4 regions of the Pantoea sp. sgz302252 genome follow, and region 2 is predicted to be linked to each of the others. Evidence: predicted binding sites of a transcription regulator. Region 2 holds the regulator's gene; each other region holds the start of a gene.
What was found. Region 2 encodes CRP, which controls carbon source genes, mostly activating them, when cyclic AMP is high. Its sites were predicted from a motif close to ATGTGANNNNNNTCACAT; they were not measured.
Positions count from the first base shown of each region.

Region 1: ACLW56_RS13065 (6-phosphofructokinase) is a predicted target of CRP. The motif match lies at 2,380-2,397, and genes of this name have one in related genera.
Region 3: focA (formate transporter FocA) is a predicted target of CRP. The motif match lies at 2,269-2,286, and genes of this name have one in related genera.
Region 4: uxuA (mannonate dehydratase) is a predicted target of CRP. The motif match lies at 2,492-2,509, and genes of this name have one in related genera.

Region 1 covers NZ_JBLFJW010000015.1:42,020-46,675, reverse strand. The annotation lists gene ACLW56_RS13075 (PTS sugar transporter subunit IIC) at 1-951, opposite strand, end outside; gene ACLW56_RS13070 (PTS sugar transporter subunit IIB) at 944-1,258, opposite strand; gene ACLW56_RS13065 (6-phosphofructokinase) at 1,270-2,250, opposite strand; gene ACLW56_RS13060 (PTS fructose transporter subunit IIA) at 2,719-3,165, shown strand; gene ACLW56_RS13055 (PTS fructose-like transporter subunit IIBC) at 3,178-4,632, shown strand; gene ACLW56_RS13050 (aminopeptidase) at 4,613-4,656, shown strand, end outside.
Region 2 covers NZ_JBLFJW010000024.1:74,056-78,711, forward strand. The annotation lists gene ACLW56_RS17550 (YccS/YhfK family putative transporter) at 1-1,771, opposite strand, end outside; gene crp (cAMP-activated global transcriptional regulator CRP) at 1,825-2,457, opposite strand; gene ACLW56_RS17560 (OsmC family protein) at 2,764-3,168, shown strand; gene ACLW56_RS17565 (phosphoribulokinase) at 3,261-4,124, opposite strand; gene ACLW56_RS17570 (YheU family protein) at 4,161-4,379, opposite strand; gene ACLW56_RS17575 (hydrolase) at 4,376-4,656, opposite strand, start outside.
Region 3 covers NZ_JBLFJW010000016.1:49,043-53,698, reverse strand. The annotation lists gene ycaO (30S ribosomal protein S12 methylthiotransferase accessory factor YcaO) at 180-1,946, shown strand; gene focA (formate transporter FocA) at 2,345-3,202, shown strand; gene pflB (formate C-acetyltransferase) at 3,254-4,656, shown strand, end outside.
Region 4 covers NZ_JBLFJW010000003.1:133,345-138,000, reverse strand. The annotation lists gene ACLW56_RS03790 (GTP-binding protein) at 1-800, opposite strand, end outside; gene ACLW56_RS03785 (fructuronate reductase) at 933-2,399, opposite strand; gene uxuA (mannonate dehydratase) at 2,606-3,796, shown strand; gene yeiP (elongation factor P-like protein YeiP) at 3,941-4,513, opposite strand; partial or broken gene ACLW56_RS03770 (YkgJ family cysteine cluster protein) at 4,648-4,656, shown strand, end outside.

The sequences.
Region 1 (4,656 bases), on a different contig from region 2:
CACGGCGTTAGGCGCATAAGGAAACAGCACCGGACAGTCGAGGGCGGGTTTTGCATCCGGCACAATCCGCATGGCGATCCCACGGAATGCAGGCACCAGCTCGTTCAACAGCAAACGCACGCCGCTGTAGAGAACAAACACGCCAGCCACAAACTGAATGGACTGCATAAAGGCATACATCAGGTAGTTCATGCCGCCAGAGAACTGAGCGATATACCCAGGACCCGCCGCCAGAGCAGGGATCAGGTACATCGGCACCATCACCACCGCCATCGAAAGGTAGGTGTCTTGCAGGAATTTGAAGTTATCGGGCAGCTCCAGATCTTCCGTTGAACGAGACCCCTTCCCGACCACTTTCGCCACTGCGGCCTGAACCAGATAGCCGATGGTGCAAAAGTGCCCGAGCGCCACGTCATCGGAGTCAGTAATGCGTCTGACCACCGGCTGCGCCAGCGCAGGCATGACAACCGCCATGACGCCACCGAAAATACCGCCGGTTAAAATTAATGGCAGCCCGGTCAACCCGGCTTTATAGCCAATCACGGTGCCGATGGTTGCCATCCACAATAAGGCCTGCCCGGTCAGAAAGATGTATTTCAGCGGCGTGAGTCGGGCAATGATGATATTGACGGCGAAGATAACCATTAGCGTCATCGCCACTTCAGAACCGAGCTCTCTATTCGCCAACCCGGCAATGGCTGCCACATCGGTGATATAGCCTTTCATACCGAAACCCTGGGTAAAGATATCGTTGAGGAACGTCAGCGTTGCCACAATGATATTGATCCCGGCCATCATGATCAGAAAGCCCAGCAGCGTTTTAAACGTTCCTTCCGCAATTTTACCCGGTGATTTCTTTTGCAGGATAAGCCCCAGCATCGCAATAAACGCGACCAATATTGAAGCCTGCCCCAGCAAATCTTTAACGATAAATTCGATGAAACTATTCATGATCGGCCACCATCAAATTTTTCTCTTTGAGAAAAGCGACGATTTTCTTTTCGATTTCCTCTTTATCCGTTAATTTCTGCAAAATAATGACGCGCTTCGATTCTTCTTCACTGGCATCTGCCGTTAAAATATCGGCAAAGGTTTTCGAGGTCAGAATCAAATCAGATTTAAATGCCCCAGCCTCGGACACTGTGGTGTGCTCAATCTGCGCCGGAATTTCCAGTTTTTTTAATACGGCTTTAGCACTCATTTCAATTGCAAAGCTTGAGCCGAGGCCGCAGCCACATACGCAAAGAACTTTTAACATGTAGGGTCTCCTCAAATAATTTTGAGTTGCATGGCAAGTTTATAATGATGTCCTTCGGTATCTACCAGACGTTTTGTTATACTAATTAAATCAATCGGAATCGGTTTGTTGCTGGAATTAATAATAATGGCTTTATTTCTCATGCCGGACTGAATACAGCGCACAACTTCGCTAGCCATAATGGTGCCCTGATAAATCTCTTCACAGGTGGGTTCTCCACTGCGTAAGCCAAAGCCCACAATGGCTTTACGGATGCGTACGCCGATTTTAGGTTCCAGCTGTTTGATCATGGTGTCGACGGCCCCCTGAAACCCGGGGGAGTATTCCCTGGTGTAGCCCTCAGAGCAGAGGATAACGACGCTATTCTGCTGGCTGAGTTTGTCCTGAATACGTGTTACAAGGTTCGCGAGGGGAATCTGGCATTCCGGAATAAGCGCCAGATCCGCATTGCTTTTTATAGCGGCCTGAAGGGTGAGCTCACCGCAATATCCGCCCAGGACTTCGACCATAAACACCCGACCGGGCAAGGCTCTTCCCGTATTTCTGAGCTTGGCCACTTCCTTAATAATTTGCTCGCAGGCCGTTGAAAATCCAATCGTATAATCGCTGCCATACACGTCATTATCGATGGTCATGCCGACGCCAAAGCAATTAACATCAAATTCGCTCAGGGTATTTAAAAACTGCAACGAACCATCGCCACCTGCCATGATTAAAATATCAATACGTAATGACTTGAGCTTTTTGGCAATCTCTTCGTATTCCACGCGCATAAGTTTTCGCGCGGTACGACCCGACGTAATTATCGGCATGGCAGAAATAGAGTAATCCACCAAATCGCGGAGAGACACTTCCTGATGGTTTTTTTCCAGTAGCCCCGGAATTCCCCCATTAAAAAGAGTGATATCCGCCTGAGCCAGTCTCGCAATTTGAAAGATAAAGTTATTGATGCCTGAAACATCACCACCACTAACGACAATACCGATTTTCATCTCATATCCTTACTGGTCTCTTTCCACTATTTTTCCCTGACTTCAAGAGTCACATTTGCAATTGAGATCACAAAAATCTCATAATTTCACTGAGCCAGATGTTTGACATGGGGTATTTAAGGGAATTATTTGTGATATGCATCACTTAATAAAATTTATGTGTTCTGAATATTTTCTGATTTTAATATTGTATTTCAGGGAGTTAATTAAGAAGAGGGCGATAGCACGCGAGGAAGTGCTTTTGCGCCTGGCAGAGGAAAATCCGAAATGGAAATTTGTGAGCCTTACCTCGTTTTTTTGTTTTCAAAGGGCGCTGACGTCCTGCAAATGACGCCGAAGTGTGCTTTACCCCACATAATTTCTCGTGGATTAAACCTCATATTGTCAGTTTCCACGGACATATTACCGCTCATTACCGGGCCAGACTGCCGTTACTATCAGAGGGTATTTTTTCTCTGGAGTCATGTGATGGCTGTAATAACCCCCGACTGCATCAACCTCAATATTCGCGGCAATACTGACTACGCCATTCTCAAGGCGTTGGCAGATATGGCTTATCAGCGCGGTTTTGTCACGGATAAAGCCCTGTTTCTGCAAACGCTGCTGAAACGCGAAAAGCTGCACTCCACCGGCTTTGGCTCAGGCATTGCTGTGCCGCATGGCAAAAGCGCCTGCGTGAAGCAACCCTTTGTTCTGTTTGCCCGTAAATCCGAACGCGTCGACTGGAAGGCCGCTGATGGCGAGCCGGTCAACTGCTGGATTTGCATCGGCGTGCCGCAGGAAGGGGAAGACAATCAGGTGAAAATGATCGGCAGCCTGTGCCGCAAGATCATTCACGCCGACTTTATTAGCCAACTGCAAACGGGTGACGTCAGCCGCATTCTCACCCAGCTCAATCAGACGCTCAGCGAGTAAAAGGAAGCTGCTATGGAATCGTCATTGCGCGTTGTTGCCATCACCAACTGCCCGGCGGGGATCGCCCACACTTATATGGTTGCCGAAGCGCTGGAGCAGAAAGCCCGTGCGCTGGGCCATGTCATTCGGGTCGAAACGCAAGGCTCCAGCGGAGTCGAAAACCGCCTGAGCGACGCTGAAATTGCAGCGGCAGATTACGTTATTCTCGCTACCGGACGTGGGATCAGTAACGATGACCGTCAGCGCTTCGTCGGGAAAAAAGTCTATGAAATCCCCATTTCGCAGGCACTGAAGAACATCGATCAGATTTTCACTCAATTACCCACCCATTCTCAGATGTTTAGCGCAGATAGCGCCATGAAGCTGGGCAAACAGGACGTTGTGCAGGGCAGCGTGATGAGCCACTTAATGGCGGGCGTGTCTGCGGCACTGCCGTTTGTCATCGGCGGCGGTATTCTTGTCGCCATCGCCAACATGCTGGTGCAAATGGGGCTGCCTTACACCGACATGGCCAAAGGCGCGCCGTCGTTTACCTGGGTTGTCGAATCCATCGGCTACCTCGGGTTCACCTTTATGATCCCGATTATGGGCGCGTATATCGCCTCGTCGATTGCCGATAAACCCGCCTTCGCCCCGGCGTTTCTGGTGTGCTACCTCGCTAACGATAAAGGCCTGCTCGGCACACAGTCCGGCGCGGGTTTTCTGGGCGCGGTGGTACTTGGATTGGCGATTGGCTATTTCGTCCTGTGGTTTCGCAAGGTTCGCCTGGGTAAGGCCCTGCAACCGTTGCTCGGTTCAATGTTGATTCCGTTTGTTACCCTTCTGCTGTTTGGCGTGCTCACCTACTACCTCGTCGGGCCGTTTATGTCCGATTTGATGAGCGGCCTGCTGCATTTTCTCAACACCATTCCGCCCTCGATGAAGCTTGGCGCGGCGTTCCTGGTCGGGGCGATGCTGGCGTTCGATATGGGTGGGCCCATTAATAAAACCGCGTGGTTCTTCTGCTTCTCGCTGCTCGAAAAACACATTTATGACTGGTACGCCATTGTGGGCGTGGTGGCGCTGATGCCACCGATGGCGGCGGGGATCGCCACCTACCTCGCACCAAAACTGTTCACGCAACAGGAAAAAAGCGCCGCCAGTAGCGCCATCGTCGTCGGCGCAACGGTCGCTACCGAACCGGCCATTCCTTATGCATTGGCTGCCCCACTGCCGATGATTACCGCCAATACGCTGAGCGGCGGCATCACCGGCATGCTGGTCATTGCTTTTGGCATCAAGCGTCTTGCGCCGGGTCTTGGCGTGTTCGATCCGCTCATAGGGCTGATGTCCCCGGTGGGTTCTTTCTATCTGGTGCTGGCAGTCGGGCTCGCGCTGAATATCTCACTGATTATTGTGCTGAAAGGCCTCTGGCTTAAACGTAAAACCCCCCAACAGGAAACGGCTCATGAACAACGAACTGCTTAAGCAGCTGTGTCAGGCCACCGCCGT
Region 2 (4,656 bases):
TAATATGCTCGACAATAAACTGGCTGTGAGTCACCCACAGTTTCATGTCGGCAAGATAGCGCGAGTTGAAGCCGGGTTCCTGCATCGCCTGATTAAGCGAGTTGAACAGTGCGTTATGAGCCTGATTCACACGCATGCGCTGATAGGCGAGGGTTGGCGCTTGCGGGTCATTACTCAGAATAAGACGTAAGGCATCCTGATCGGCCTCCAGCGCTTGCTGGGCATTTTTGCGCAGCAGGCCGCTTTGCCACTGCGGCCACAGCCAGACCATGCCGCCGAAGGCAATCAGACAGCCAATCAGGGTATCGGCGAGGCGTGCCACGATAAACTGATCGCCGTTGAGCGTTAGCAACTGAATGGTGTACACCGCCGTCACCGTAAAGCCCACCGTCGCCCAGCCGTAGCTTTTGCGGATCATCAGGTAGCTCACGAGGGTTATCACCAGCATCGCCGCCAGCGCATAGCCCTCCGGGGCATGAAAGTGCAGGGTGATGCCTGCGATGACCAACCCAGCCAACGTGCCTGCCGCCCGGTGAAAAATCCTCACCCGCGTTGCGCCATAGCCGTTTTGGGTGACCAGCAGCACGGTCATCAGGATCCAGTAAGGTTTGGGCAGATGCAGCGCCGTGCCCATCAGGCTGGCAATACTGAGCATCACGCTTATCCGCGCGGCACTGCGCAGGGCGGGCGATTTCAGCGAAAGATAGCTTTTTAGCGCCGCGAATACCGGCAAACGGCGTTCGTTATCGGCCATTAAATCGCGCGGATAGAGCGGGCGTTGCAGGCGCAGCACGCGTGCTATGCGGCTGAAATGCCAGACGCAGAATTGGCCGACCGGGTTATCCGGCTGCTGACGGGCGATTTTCTCCAGCGCGCCAATCTGCTTGTCCATCGAGAAACGCTGGGGAAAACGGTGGTAAAGAATATCATCGGCCATCACGCGCAGGCGCGTGGCGATGGTTTGAGCATTCCAGCGGATCACCGCTTCCGCATGGCTGCGCTCGACCAGCTTTTGGACTTCTGCCGGCTGGTGCAGGCTGACGGAGATGTGCTCCTGCAAATCAAGGCCCATCTGGAAGGAGCGCAGCAGGCGTTTGTAATCATGGTTCTTATTGGCCGCCAGCATGTGCAGCTGCTGGTAGCACTGGGTTATCAGGTCGACGGCTTTTTGCTGACGCGCCAGCAGGGGTGGCAAAGCTTTTTCTGGATCGGTGTGCTGGGTCAACAGGCTGTACTTGGCTTCGCAGTAATCCGCCAGTTGGCGATACAGCAGGCTCAGCGACTCCCGCAGCGGCTGTTCACGCCACATCCAGAACCAGAACCAGTTAAACAGGCCATACCAAAGCGTGCCGAGGGCATAAATCAGCAACGGCTCCCAGACTGGCATGTTGCCCGCAAGGCTCAGGGTAAAAATCGCGGCGATGAGAGACGCGGGAAGCAAACGCGCATGCAGAGAACTTATCTCGGCCGTCACGCCAAGCGTCATGGCGAGAACGGTCAGGATCAGCGGTAAGGGGAGGCTCTGCTCCAGCAGTAACTGAACCGCGAGGCTGCAGCCTGCAAACAGCGAACCGCCGATAATCAGGCGTTTGAAAAAGCGTTTGTGTGGCGTATCGAGACCGGCAATGTTGCAGCAGGCGGGAACTAACGAAAACAGCAATCCGTATTTGAGATACCCCAACACCAGACCGATAGCCACGGGGGTACAGAGCACCAGGGTTTGCCGCAGTGCATAGTTAATTTCCGGGTGATAAATTAGCCTGCGCCACATAGCGGTAGAGACAAAAATGGCGTATTGCGCGAACAATACGCCATTTAACGAGCTTAGCGGGTGCCGTAAACGACGATGGTCTTACCGTGGGCGGAGATCAGGTTCTGATCTTCCAGCATTTTCAGAATACGGCCAACGGTTTCACGGGAACAACCCACGATCTGCCCGATTTCCTGACGGGTAATTTTAATTTGCATACCGTCCGGGTGAGTCATGGCGTCAGGTTGTTTCGCCAGGTTCAGCAGCGTCTGCGCGATACGGCCGGTCACGTCGAGGAATGCAAGGTTGCCCACTTTCTCAGAAGTGACCTGCAGACGACGAGCCATCTGCGAGGAAAGGCGCATCAGAATATCTGGATTAACCTGGATAAGCTGACGGAATTTTTTGTAGGAAATTTCGGCCACTTCACAAGCGGTTTTTGCCCGAACCCAGGCACTACGCTCCTGACCTTCTTCGAAGAGACCAAGCTCACCAATGAAATCGCCCTGGTTGAGGTAAGAGAGGATCATCTCTTTCCCCTCTTCGTCCTTGATCAGTACAGCAACTGAGCCTTTCACGATGTAGTAAAGCGTTTCTGCTTTTTCACCCTGGTGAATCAGCGTGCTCTTCGATGGGTACTTATGAATGTGGCAATGAGACAAGAACCATTCAAGGGTAGGGTCTGTTTGCGGTTTGCCAAGCACCATGCGCGGTTATCCTCTGTTATAAGCTGTCTCCAGTGGCAGACACGATACTGCCGCTGGCTTTGCAATCGTATCCTTCCCTGTGCCTGGGAAGTCGGCTGTCGAATTATGCAGCAGCCTGTAATGTGGTGTCCTCTGCGTGCACACAGCACTTCACTGCATGACTGTAGCATCCCGACTGTTTTAGCATAGCTTTTGCTGCGTGTCTCCTGGTGTCTCGCTTCAGCATGACGCACATCTCCTTCCGTTGCGAGTTTTGTTATGTGCGCGTAATCTGAGAGGAAAATGGCAACTTCGGAGTTAAAAATTATGCAAGCACGTGTGAAATGGGTTGAGGGTTTAACCTTCCTGGGCGAGTCTGCTTCTGGCCACCAAATTTTGATGGACGGTAACTCTGGAGACAAAGCACCGAGCCCGATGGAAATGGTGCTGATGGCGGCTGGGGGTTGCAGCGCTATCGACGTGGTGTCGATTTTGCAGAAAGGGCGTCATGACGTGAAAGACTGCGAAGTGAAGCTCACCTCCGAGCGTCGTGAAGAAGCGCCACGTATGTTTACGCACATTAATCTGCACTTCATCGTGACGGGCAAAGATCTGAAAGAAGCGGCGGTCTCTCGCGCGGTGGATTTGTCAGCAGAAAAGTACTGCTCTGTGGCGCTGATGCTTGAGAAAGCCGCGAAGATCACCCATTCGTTTGAGGTGGTTGAGGCTTAAATGTGTGCGGCCTGATGCCCTCTCCCCAACCCTCTCCCACGGGGCGAGGGAGCAAACACTAAAAACCTTCTCGCAAGAGAAGGTTTTGCAGTTTACCTTCTGCTATCCATTAACCGCTCAACCAGCGGTGTCATGATCAACTCCATCGCCAGCCCCATTTTCCCTCCCGGCACAACCAGCGTGTTCATGTGTGAAATGAACGAACCTTGCAGCATCGCCAGCAGCCAGGGGAAATCGATGTCGCCCAGATTCTGGAAATGGATAACCACAAAGCTTTCATCCAGCGACGGAATGCCTTTAGCGGCAAACGGGTTAGAGGTGTCTACCGTGGGCACGCGCTGGAAGTTGATATGCGTGCGTGAGAACTGCGGCGTGATGAAGTTGATGTAATCCTCCATGGAACGAACCACGGAATCCATCACCGCTTCACGAGAATGCCCACGCTCACTGGTGTCACGCGTAAGCTTCTGAATCCATTCCAGGTTCACAATCGGGACTACGCCAACCAGCAAATCAACATGCTTTGCCACATCATGCTGAGGCGTCACTACGCCCCCGTGTAACCCTTCGTAGAACAGCACGTCGGTGGGTTCCGGCAGCGGTTGCCAGGGCGTGAAAGTGCCTGGCACCTGATTCCACGGCACGGCTTCATCATAGGTATGCAGATATTTGCGCGACTGCCCGCTGCCACTTTGGCCATAGGTGATAAACGTCTGTTCAAGCAAACCGAAGTCGTTGGCATCCGGGCCGAAATAACTGATATGGCGGCCCATGTCGCGTGCTTTACGGATTGCCATGTCCATTTCAGGGCGGGTGTAGCGATGAAAGCTGTCCCCTTCGACTTCGGCGGCGTTTAAATTGAGCTGAGCAAAGATCTTACGAAAGGCGAGGCTGGTGGTGGTGGTCCCCGCGCCGCTGGAGCCGGTCACGGCAATCACCGGGTATTTGGCAGACATAACGACTCCCTGGGTAAGCAGTGGTAATGAGTAGAGTCAGCCGCGAAATTGAGTGCGGGTCATCAGGTTGACGGTCTCGTGCAGTTCGGACCACACCAAAACGACTTCCCCGCTTTGCAATTGCTGTTTGACGTCGGCGACTTTATCTTCGAGCGAACGTTCATGTTCACCATAATCGGTGCCTTCGCGCAACACAAAGCTTTCTATCAGGTTTTCCAGCGTTTCGGGAGCCAGATCCTGCCAGGGAATGATCATGCGATAGCTCCAAGAAAACGGGTTAGCCAGTCTGGAATGCGTTTTTCCAGCCACATTTCGGGATGACGCAGCGTGCCGCCGACAAAGCCAACATGCCCGCCGTATTCGGTGAGCTGATACTGGATATTTTTCGGCAGCTCTTCCTGCGCGGGAATGGAGTGGTGATCCATAAAGGGATCGTCTTTGGCGTGAATAATCAGCGTCGGTTTGGTTATCTGGCTCAGTACAGGCATGGCGCTGCACTGGCGGTAATAGTCGATGGCATCGGCGAACCCGT
Region 3 (4,656 bases), on a different contig from region 2:
CAAATACTCACAGGGAAGGAATTGTGGCGAGGTTCACACAACAGAATGTGCCAGCTTGACGACAGGAAGCCGACAATTTGGCTATCGGTTTTTATTTTCACTGTCCTTACCTGATTAATAGCGAATGACACGCAAAACCCGTATCATTGCGCGCTTTCCGTACGATAAAAGTGACTGTCATGACTCAAACATTTATTCCCGGCAAAGACGCCGCCCTGGAAGACTCCATCGCCCGATTCCAGCAGAAACTGAACGATCTCGGCTTCCAGATTGAAGAGGCTTCCTGGTTAAACCCGGTGCCAAACGTCTGGTCGGTCCATATCCGCGATAAAGAGTGTGCTCTGTGCTTCACCAATGGCAAGGGAGCCACCAAAAAAGCGGCGCTGGCCTCTGCGCTGGGTGAATACTTTGAGCGTCTGTCCACCAACTATTTCTTCGCGGATTTCTGGCTGGGCGAAACCATCGCCAACGGCCCATTTGTCCACTATCCGAATGAAAAGTGGTTCCCGCTGACTGACGATGACGAAGTGCCGGAAGGCCTGCTTGATACTCGTCTGCGCGCTTTCTACGATCCTGACGATCAACTGACCGCGAGCCTGCTGGTCGATCTTCAGTCTGGTAATGACGATCGCGGCGTTTGCGGTCTGCCTTTCACTCGTCAGTCTGATGGCGAAACGATTTATATCCCGGTGAATATCGTCGGTAACCTGTACGTTTCCAACGGAATGTCCGCAGGTAACACGGCGAATGAAGCCCGTGTTCAGGGTTTGTCTGAAGTTTTTGAACGTCATATCAAGAACCGCATCATTGCCGAAAGCATCAGCTTGCCAGAGATCCCGGCTGAAGTGATGGCACGTTACCCAAGCGTCGTGGAATCCATCGCCAAGCTTGAAGCGGAAGGTTTCCCTATTTTTGCCTACGATGGTTCACTCGGCGGCAACTATCCGGTTATCTGCGTGGTCCTGTTCAACCCGGCAAACGGTACCTGTTTCGCCTCTTTCGGCGCGCATCCTGATTTTGGCGTGGCACTTGAGCGTACCGTTACCGAACTGCTGCAGGGCCGTGGTCTGAAAGATCTCGACGTCTTCACACCGCCAACCTTCGATGATGAAGAAGTGGCTGAACACGCGAACCTCGAAACCCACTTCATCGATTCCAGCGGTTTGATCTCCTGGGATATGTTCAAACAGGATGCAGATTATCCGTTTGTTGACTGGAATTTCTCCGGCACCACTGAAGAAGAATTCGCCACCCTGATGGCTATTTTCAAGGCAGAAGATAAAGAAGTTTATATTGCCGATTACGAACACCTGAGTGTTTATGCTTGCCGTATTCTGGTGCCAGGCATGTCTGATATTTATCCTGCCGAAGACTTGTGGCTGGCAAATAACAACATGGGCAGCCATCTGCGTGAAACCCTTCTTTCCCTGCCGAACAGTGAGTGGGAAAAAGAAGATTACCTGGCGCTTATCGAACAAATGGACGACGAAGGTCTGGACGACTTCACCCGCGTCCGTGAACTGCTGGGCATGGCGACCGGGAAAGACAATGGCTGGTATACCCTGCGCATTGGCGAGCTAAAAGCGATGCTTGCGCTGGCCGGTGGCGATCTGGAACAGGCCCTGATCTGGACGGAATGGACCATGGAATTTAACGCGTCCGTGTTCAGCGCCGAGCGTGCTAACTACTACCGTTGCCTGCAGACCCTGCTGTTGCTGTCACAGGAAGAAGAGCGTCAGCCTCTGCAGTATCTGAACGCCTTTGTTCGTATGTACGGCGCAGAGGCGGTTGAAGCAGCCAGCGCAGCCCTAAGCGGCGAAGATGCTTTCTACGGTCTGCAGCCTGTTGACAGCGATCTGGAAGCCTTCCCGGCGCACCAGAGCCTGTTAAAAGCTTACGAGAAGCTGCAACGAGCAAAAGCTAGCTTCTGGTCTGCCCAAAAGTAAACCCACAATAAATTTATGGCGAAATTATTCGCCTGCGCTATATTACGGGGCCGCAAGTGTGGCCCCGTTTTTATTTCTTCGGTGTCAACGTTACCTTGTAGTAATTAAGTTAATCATGCGTAAACACTATTATTAGTAGCTTACCTGCAATGTTAATTTTAATGCATATTACTCCATTTAAATTAACCGTTAAAAAGGGAGGTTACTGAAAAAACTCAACTCTACCTGTAAATTTTAAAATTTATTTTTATTTTTATAATCAAAAAGTTACGCCGCATTCGTTGAAAAACCACGCGTTTTGCGGGCCTATAAGCCAGGCGAGATATGATCTATATCAATTTCTCTTCTATAATGCTTTGTTAGTATCTCGTCGCCGACTTAATAAAGAGAGAGTTAGTGTGAAAGCTGACAACCCTTTTGATCTTTTACTCCCAGCTGAGATGGCCAAAGTGGCCGAAGAAGCGGGTGTCTATAAAGCAACGAAACAACCGCTTAAAACCTTTTTCCTGGCGATTACTGCGGGTGTCTTCATCTCCATTGCCTTCGTCTTCTACATCACGTCCACGACAGGCACTGCGGGTATGCCGTTTGGTATTGCCAAGCTGATTGGCGGTATCTGCTTCTCACTGGGCCTTATCCTGTGTGTGATTTGCGGCGCAGACCTTTTCACCTCCACGGTGCTTATCGTGGTCGCAAAAGCAAGTGGCAGAATCACCTGGGTTCAACTGGCGAAGAACTGGTTCAACGTCTATGTTGGTAACCTGGTCGGCTGTCTGCTCTTTGTTTTGCTGATGTGGTTATCTGGTGAATATATGGCCGCCAACGGCGGCTGGGGACTCAACGTCCTGCAAACCGCTGACCACAAAATGCATCATACGTTTATTGAGGCCGTCTGCCTCGGTATCCTGGCAAACCTGATGGTCTGTCTCGCTGTGTGGATGAGTTACTCTGGCCGCAGCCTGATGGATAAAGCCATGATCATGGTTCTGCCTGTCGCGATGTTCGTCGCCAGCGGCTTCGAACACAGCATTGCGAACATGTTTATGATCCCGATGGGTATCGTGGTTCGCAACTTCGCCAGCCCGGAATTCTGGACCGCAATTGGGTCTTCTCCGGATAATTTCTCTCACCTGACTGTCATGAACTTCATCACTGATAACCTGATTCCGGTCACTATCGGGAACATTATTGGCGGTGGTCTGCTGGTTGGGTTGACATACTGGGTCATTTACCTGCGTGGCAACGATCAGCACTAAGGGTTGTTTCAGGCAGTAAATAAGAAATCCACTTAAGAAGGTAGGTGTTACATGTCCGAACTTAATGAAAAGTTAGCCACAGCCTGGGAAGGTTTTGCCAAAGGTGACTGGCAGAACGAAGTCAACGTCCGTGACTTCATCCAGAAAAACTATACCCCGTACGAAGGCGATGAATCCTTCCTGGCCGGCGCTACTGACGCGACCACCGCCCTGTGGGATAACGTCATGGAAGGCGTAAAACTGGAAAACCGCACTCACGCGCCAGTTGATTTCGACACTTCCGTTGCTTCTACCATCACTTCTCACGACGCTGGCTACATCAACAAAGCGCTTGAGAAAATTGTTGGTCTGCAAACTGAAAAACCACTGAAACGTGCAATCATCCCGTTCGGTGGTATCAAAATGGTTGAAGGTTCCTGCAAAGCGTACGATCGCGAGCTGGACCCAATGCTGAAAAAAATCTTCTCTGAATATCGTAAAACCCACAACCAGGGCGTTTTCGATGTTTACACCAAAGACATTCTGAACTGCCGTAAATCCGGTGTTCTGACTGGTCTGCCAGATGCCTACGGCCGTGGTCGTATCATCGGTGACTACCGTCGCGTTGCGCTGTACGGTATCGACTTCCTGATGAAAGACAAATACGCCCAGTTCGTTTCCCTGCAGTCTGACCTGGAAAACGGCGTAAACCTGGAAGCGACTATCCGTCTGCGTGAAGAAATCTCCGAGCAGTATCGTGCTCTGGGTCAAATCAAAGAAATGGCAGCGAAATACGGCTGCGATATTTCTGGCCCAGCGACTAACGCTCAGGAAGCTATCCAGTGGACTTACTTCGGCTACCTGGCTGCGGTTAAGTCTCAGAACGGTGCAGCAATGTCCTTCGGTCGCGTCTCCACCTTCCTGGATGCGTACATCGAACGTGATCTGAAAGCAGGCAAAATCACCGAAACCGACGCTCAGGAAATGATTGACCACCTGGTCATGAAACTGCGTATGGTTCGCTTCCTGCGTACCCCTGAGTATGATGAGCTGTTCTCCGGTGACCCAATCTGGGCAACCGAGTCCATCGGTGGTATGGGCGTTGACGGCCGTACTCTGGTGTCCAAAAGCAGCTTCCGCTTCCTGAACACCCTGTACACCATGGGGCCTTCTCCGGAGCCAAACATCACCGTTCTGTGGTCTGAAAAACTGCCACTGAACTTCAAGAAATTTGCCGCTAAAGTCTCTATCGATACCTCTTCTCTGCAGTATGAGAACGATGACCTGATGCGTCCGGACTTCAACAACGACGACTACGCTATCGCTTGCTGCGTAAGCCCAATGGTTGTTGGTAAGCAAATGCAGTTCTTCGGTGCTCGTGCTAACCTGGCGAAAACCATGCTGTACGCTATCAACGGCGGCGTTGATGAAAAACTGAAATTCCAGGTGGGTCCGAAATCTGAACCTATCAAAGG
Region 4 (4,656 bases), on a different contig from region 2:
CTTGACACGGAGGCCAGACGGGCCCATTCCAGTATGCCGATGGTATCGAAGACGGTATCAGCATCAAAAATCCAGCCGCAGGCTTGATGACCCTGACCGCTATTGATACTGCGACGCCAGCGTTGATGCTCAGGCAGGGATAACGCTGCCAGCCCTTTATTGGATGCGTGGCTGTGCGAATGCTCAGCGCTTTCCGGGAGCTGAGCCAGATTACGACGTGGCAAATCGAGCAACGAAACGTCAATAGCACCCTGAGTCGCCTCAACGAACTGGCGCTCACCGCCAAATTTGTCCCACCAGGTATTGAAGGCTAACTGGCTTTCAGGCGTTGCCCGGTCACTTTTATTGGCCACGATGATATCTGCCGCCGCGAGCTGATCGCGGAAGTTTTCATTGTTCACCACTTTCTCATCCAGCAACTGGCGAGGGTCGAGCACGCAAAGCGTGGCGCGCAATTCAATCCACGGTTCATACACTGGTGCGGTCAGAATATCGAGGATCTGCTTTGGATGACCGAGCCCCGTCGGTTCAATCAACAGACGATCGGGCTTGGCCTGGCGCAGCAACGTATTGAGCCCAACTTGCATGGGTAAACCGTTGACACAGCACATGCAGCCGCCAGGGATCTCTTTGAGCTGCGCGCCGCTGTCGGCCAGCAAAGCGCCGTCGATCCCGACTTCGCCGAACTCATTCACCAGCACCGCCCATTTTTCATCGGCAGGTTTGGTGGCCAGTAAATGAAGGATCGAGGTTGTTTTACCGCTGCCAAGAAAACCGGTAATCAGGTTAGTTATGGTCACGTGAGCTCCAGGTTGCCTGACGGTGTCAGTGTAATACTGTAACAAGAACCCGTTATCCTGGCGAAAAACGACGGAAAAGAGAAGGGAATGCGCGGACAGAAGGGGATTCTGTCCGCTAAAAAGCAGGAACTGTTAAATCTTGAGGGTATTCTTCACCGCCTGACGAGCACCTTGCTGAACAAGTCGCTGCCAGGCTTGCTGAATTTCGTTCACAAATCGGGTGTTCTGCGGCAGGTCCTGGCCAAAAATTTCGCTCAGCGTGAGCAGGGCGGTGACGCGGTCGTCTTCGCTGCTGGTGGCGACAATAGCTTTGATCTTATCCGCAAGCGGATCGCGAACATCAATGGCTTGCCCGTTTTCATCGGTGCCGCTGACGTAACGCATCCAGCCCGCTACGCCCAGGGCAAGCAGCGGCCACTGGCTTTCGCGTTCCAGATGCACACGAATGCCTTCCAGCATGCGCTGTGGCAGTTTTTGACTGCCGTCCATCGCAATTTGCCAGGTGCGGTGTTTCAACGCTGGGTTAGTGAAGCGTGTGATGAGGCTGTCGGCATAGGCCTGTAAGTCAACGCCCGTAATGCGTAAGGTTGGCGCTTGTTCCTGTATCATCAACTGCAAGGCTGCAACGTGGAAATCCTCGTCTTGCATGCAGTCGCTGATGTGGTCGTAGCCCGCCAGATAGCCAAGCCAGGCGAGGAACGAATGGCTGCCGTTCAGCATCCGCAGTTTCATCTGTTCCCAGGGAAGAACGTCACTCACCATCTGTGCGCCAGCCAGTTCCCACTCAGGACGGCCTGCGACAAAGTTATCTTCAACGACCCATTGAATGAACGGTTCACTGCTGATAGCGCAGGGATCTTCAACCCCCAGCGTCGCCGTGATTTCAGCCAGCGATTCTTCCGTTGCGGCCGGAACGATTCGGTCGACCATGGTGCCCGGAAAACTGACGTGTTCAGCAATCCACTCGGCGAGTTCAGGCGAACGCTTCTGTGCCATGCCCAGCACGGCATTTTTCACCACATGGCCGTTGTCAGGAATGTTGTCGCAAGACAGAACCGTAAACGGAGCCAACCCGCGTTCGCGGCGGCGATGCAACGCTTCCACCAGAATGCCAGGGGCAGAGTGGGGTTCTGCAGGATTTTCCAGATCGTGGACGATCCGCGGTTGTGTCACATCCAGACGGCCCGTTGCCGGATCGATGCAATACCCTTTTTCGGTGATCGTCAGGGAAACAATCGCCACCTGCGGCTCACAAAATTTTTCGATGATCGCCGCCAGTGAGTCGAGTTTTGCATTGAGGCACTCATGCACCGCGCCAATCACAATGGGCTGATTGCCGTCCGCCCCTTTTTCCAGCACGGTATAAAGATGATCCTGAGCGCGAAGCTGGCTCATCAGCACATCGCCGCTGAACAGGCTGATTTCGCATAATCCCCAGTCGCCACCTTTCGCGTTAAGCACCCGGTCGGTCAGTAACGCCTGATGCGCACGATGAAATGCCCCAAACCCGAAATGCACAATTCGCGAACGGAGCTGCTGACGGTCATACTGAGGCAACTGTACGTTGTCAGGGAGCGTCGAGGTGGCAATCGTCTTCATTATATAAACACCTGCTTAACCATTAATTAACAACGAGCAGTGTAAAGTTATATGACAGCAAATTGAATTGGTGTGCCGTATTTATCCGGGGAATGTGAGCTGGATCAATCAATGTCAGGCCGAAAATTGACCCTGTGAAAGAAACATGTATGGTAGTCGTCATCGAAGTGACCAATATTGGTATGACAACTTAAGAGGGTGAAACAATGGAACAAACCTGGCGTTGGTATGGACCGAATGATCCGGTTTCTCTTGATGATGTGCGCCAGGCTGGCGCCACCGGTGTTGTGACGGCACTGCACCATATTCCGAACGGTCAGGTCTGGCCGGTCGACGAGATTCAGGCTCGCAAGGCATTACTGGCCGAAAAAGGGCTGACCTGGTCGGTAGTCGAAAGCATTCCGGTACACGAAGACATCAAAACCCAGTCTGGTGAGTGCAAAACCTGGATTGCGAACTATCAGCAGAGCATCCGTAATCTGGCTGCCTGTGGCATTGATACCGTGTGCTACAACTTCATGCCGATTCTGGACTGGACGCGTACTGACCTCGAATACACGCTGCCAGATGGCTCAAAAGCGCTGCGTTTCGACCAGATTGCCTTTGCCGCCTTTGAAATCCATATCCTCAAACGCCCTGGCGCGGAAGCTGATTACAGTGCTGAAGAGCAGAAGCAGGCGCAGGATTACTTCACCAGGATGAGCGCGGCAGAAATCGAAAAGCTGACCCGCAACATCATTGCTGGCCTGCCTGGCGCGGAAGAGGGCTACACCCTCGACCAGTTCCGTCAGCGTCTGGCGGAATATGACCACATCAGCAAAGACACGCTGCGTGAAAACATGGCTGTCTTCCTTCGCGCAATTGTCCCGGTTGCTGAAGAAGTGGGCGTGCGCCTGGCTGTGCACCCGGACGATCCACCGCGTCCAATACTCGGCCTGCCACGTATTGTTTCAACCATTGAAGATATGCAGTGGCTGAAGGAGACCGTCGACAGCATCAATAACGGTTTCACCATGTGTACCGGTTCGTACGGTGTGCGTGCAGATAATGACCTGGTGAAAATGATTGAGACCTTTGGCGATCGCATTCACTTCACTCACCTGCGTGCCACCTGCCGCGAAGAGAATCCGAAGACGTTCCACGAAGGCTCTCACCTGAACGGTGACGTGAACATGGTTGCGGTGGTTGATGCCATTCTGTCTGAAGAGTCTCGCCGTAAGAAAGCAGGCGATCTGCGCCCGATTCCTTTCCGTCCGGACCACGGCCATCAGATGCTGGACGACTTGAAGAAGAAAACCAACCCGGGTTATTCGGCGATTGGCCGCCTGAAAGGCATGGCTGAAGTGCGCGGCGTTGAGCTGGCGCTCAAGATGACCAAATACCCTGAACTGCTGTAACGGACACTGCCGGATGGCGGCTAATGCCTTATCCGGCCTGCAACACGTTTGGTGGTTTAAACCGTAGGCCTGCTAAGCGTAGCGCCAGCAGGCAATAAAAAAGGGCAACTCAAATGAGTTGCCCTTTTTCCGTTTCAGCATCGATCAGTCTGCGCGACCCATATAGCGTTTTTCTTCGATATGGATGCGGATTTTCTCGCCAGCGCTGAGATATTCCGGAACCTGAACGACCAGGCCGGTCGTCAGTGTCGCAGGTTTGTTGCGGGCACTTGCTGACGCGCCTTTAATGCCCGGAGCCGTTTCTACAATTTCCAGATCAACGGTCTGTGGCAGTTCGAGCGCCAGCAGCTGGCCGTCCCACAGCAGAACCTGCATATCCGGCATACCGCCTTCAGGAATAAAGAGCAGCTCTTCTTCAATCTGATCTTTGGTGAAGGTGTACGGCGTGTAATCTTCTTTATCCATGAAAACGTATTCGTTTCCATCGATGTAAGAAAAATCCACGAAACGACGGTTGAGGCTTACGGTGTCCACGATGTCGTCGCCTTTAAAGCGTTCTTCCACTTTCAGGCCGGTACGCACGTCGGCGAAGCGCATTTTGTACAGGGTCGCTGCACCACGGGCGCTCGGGGACTGGATATCGATGTCTTTCACAATCAGCAATTTGCCGTTGTAATTCAGCACCATACCTTTTTTGATTTCATTCGCTCTTGGCATTGCAATAATCCTGTTTCAAAAGAGTCAAAAATATCGCGTCAAAGTACTCGTGCCGGGGCTTTCAGGCAAGTGGAATTCGCCGGATTTGTGAAAAGGTGATAAGGTGCGGTTCCCGCTAAATGAGAGACTCAATGATGGATTGC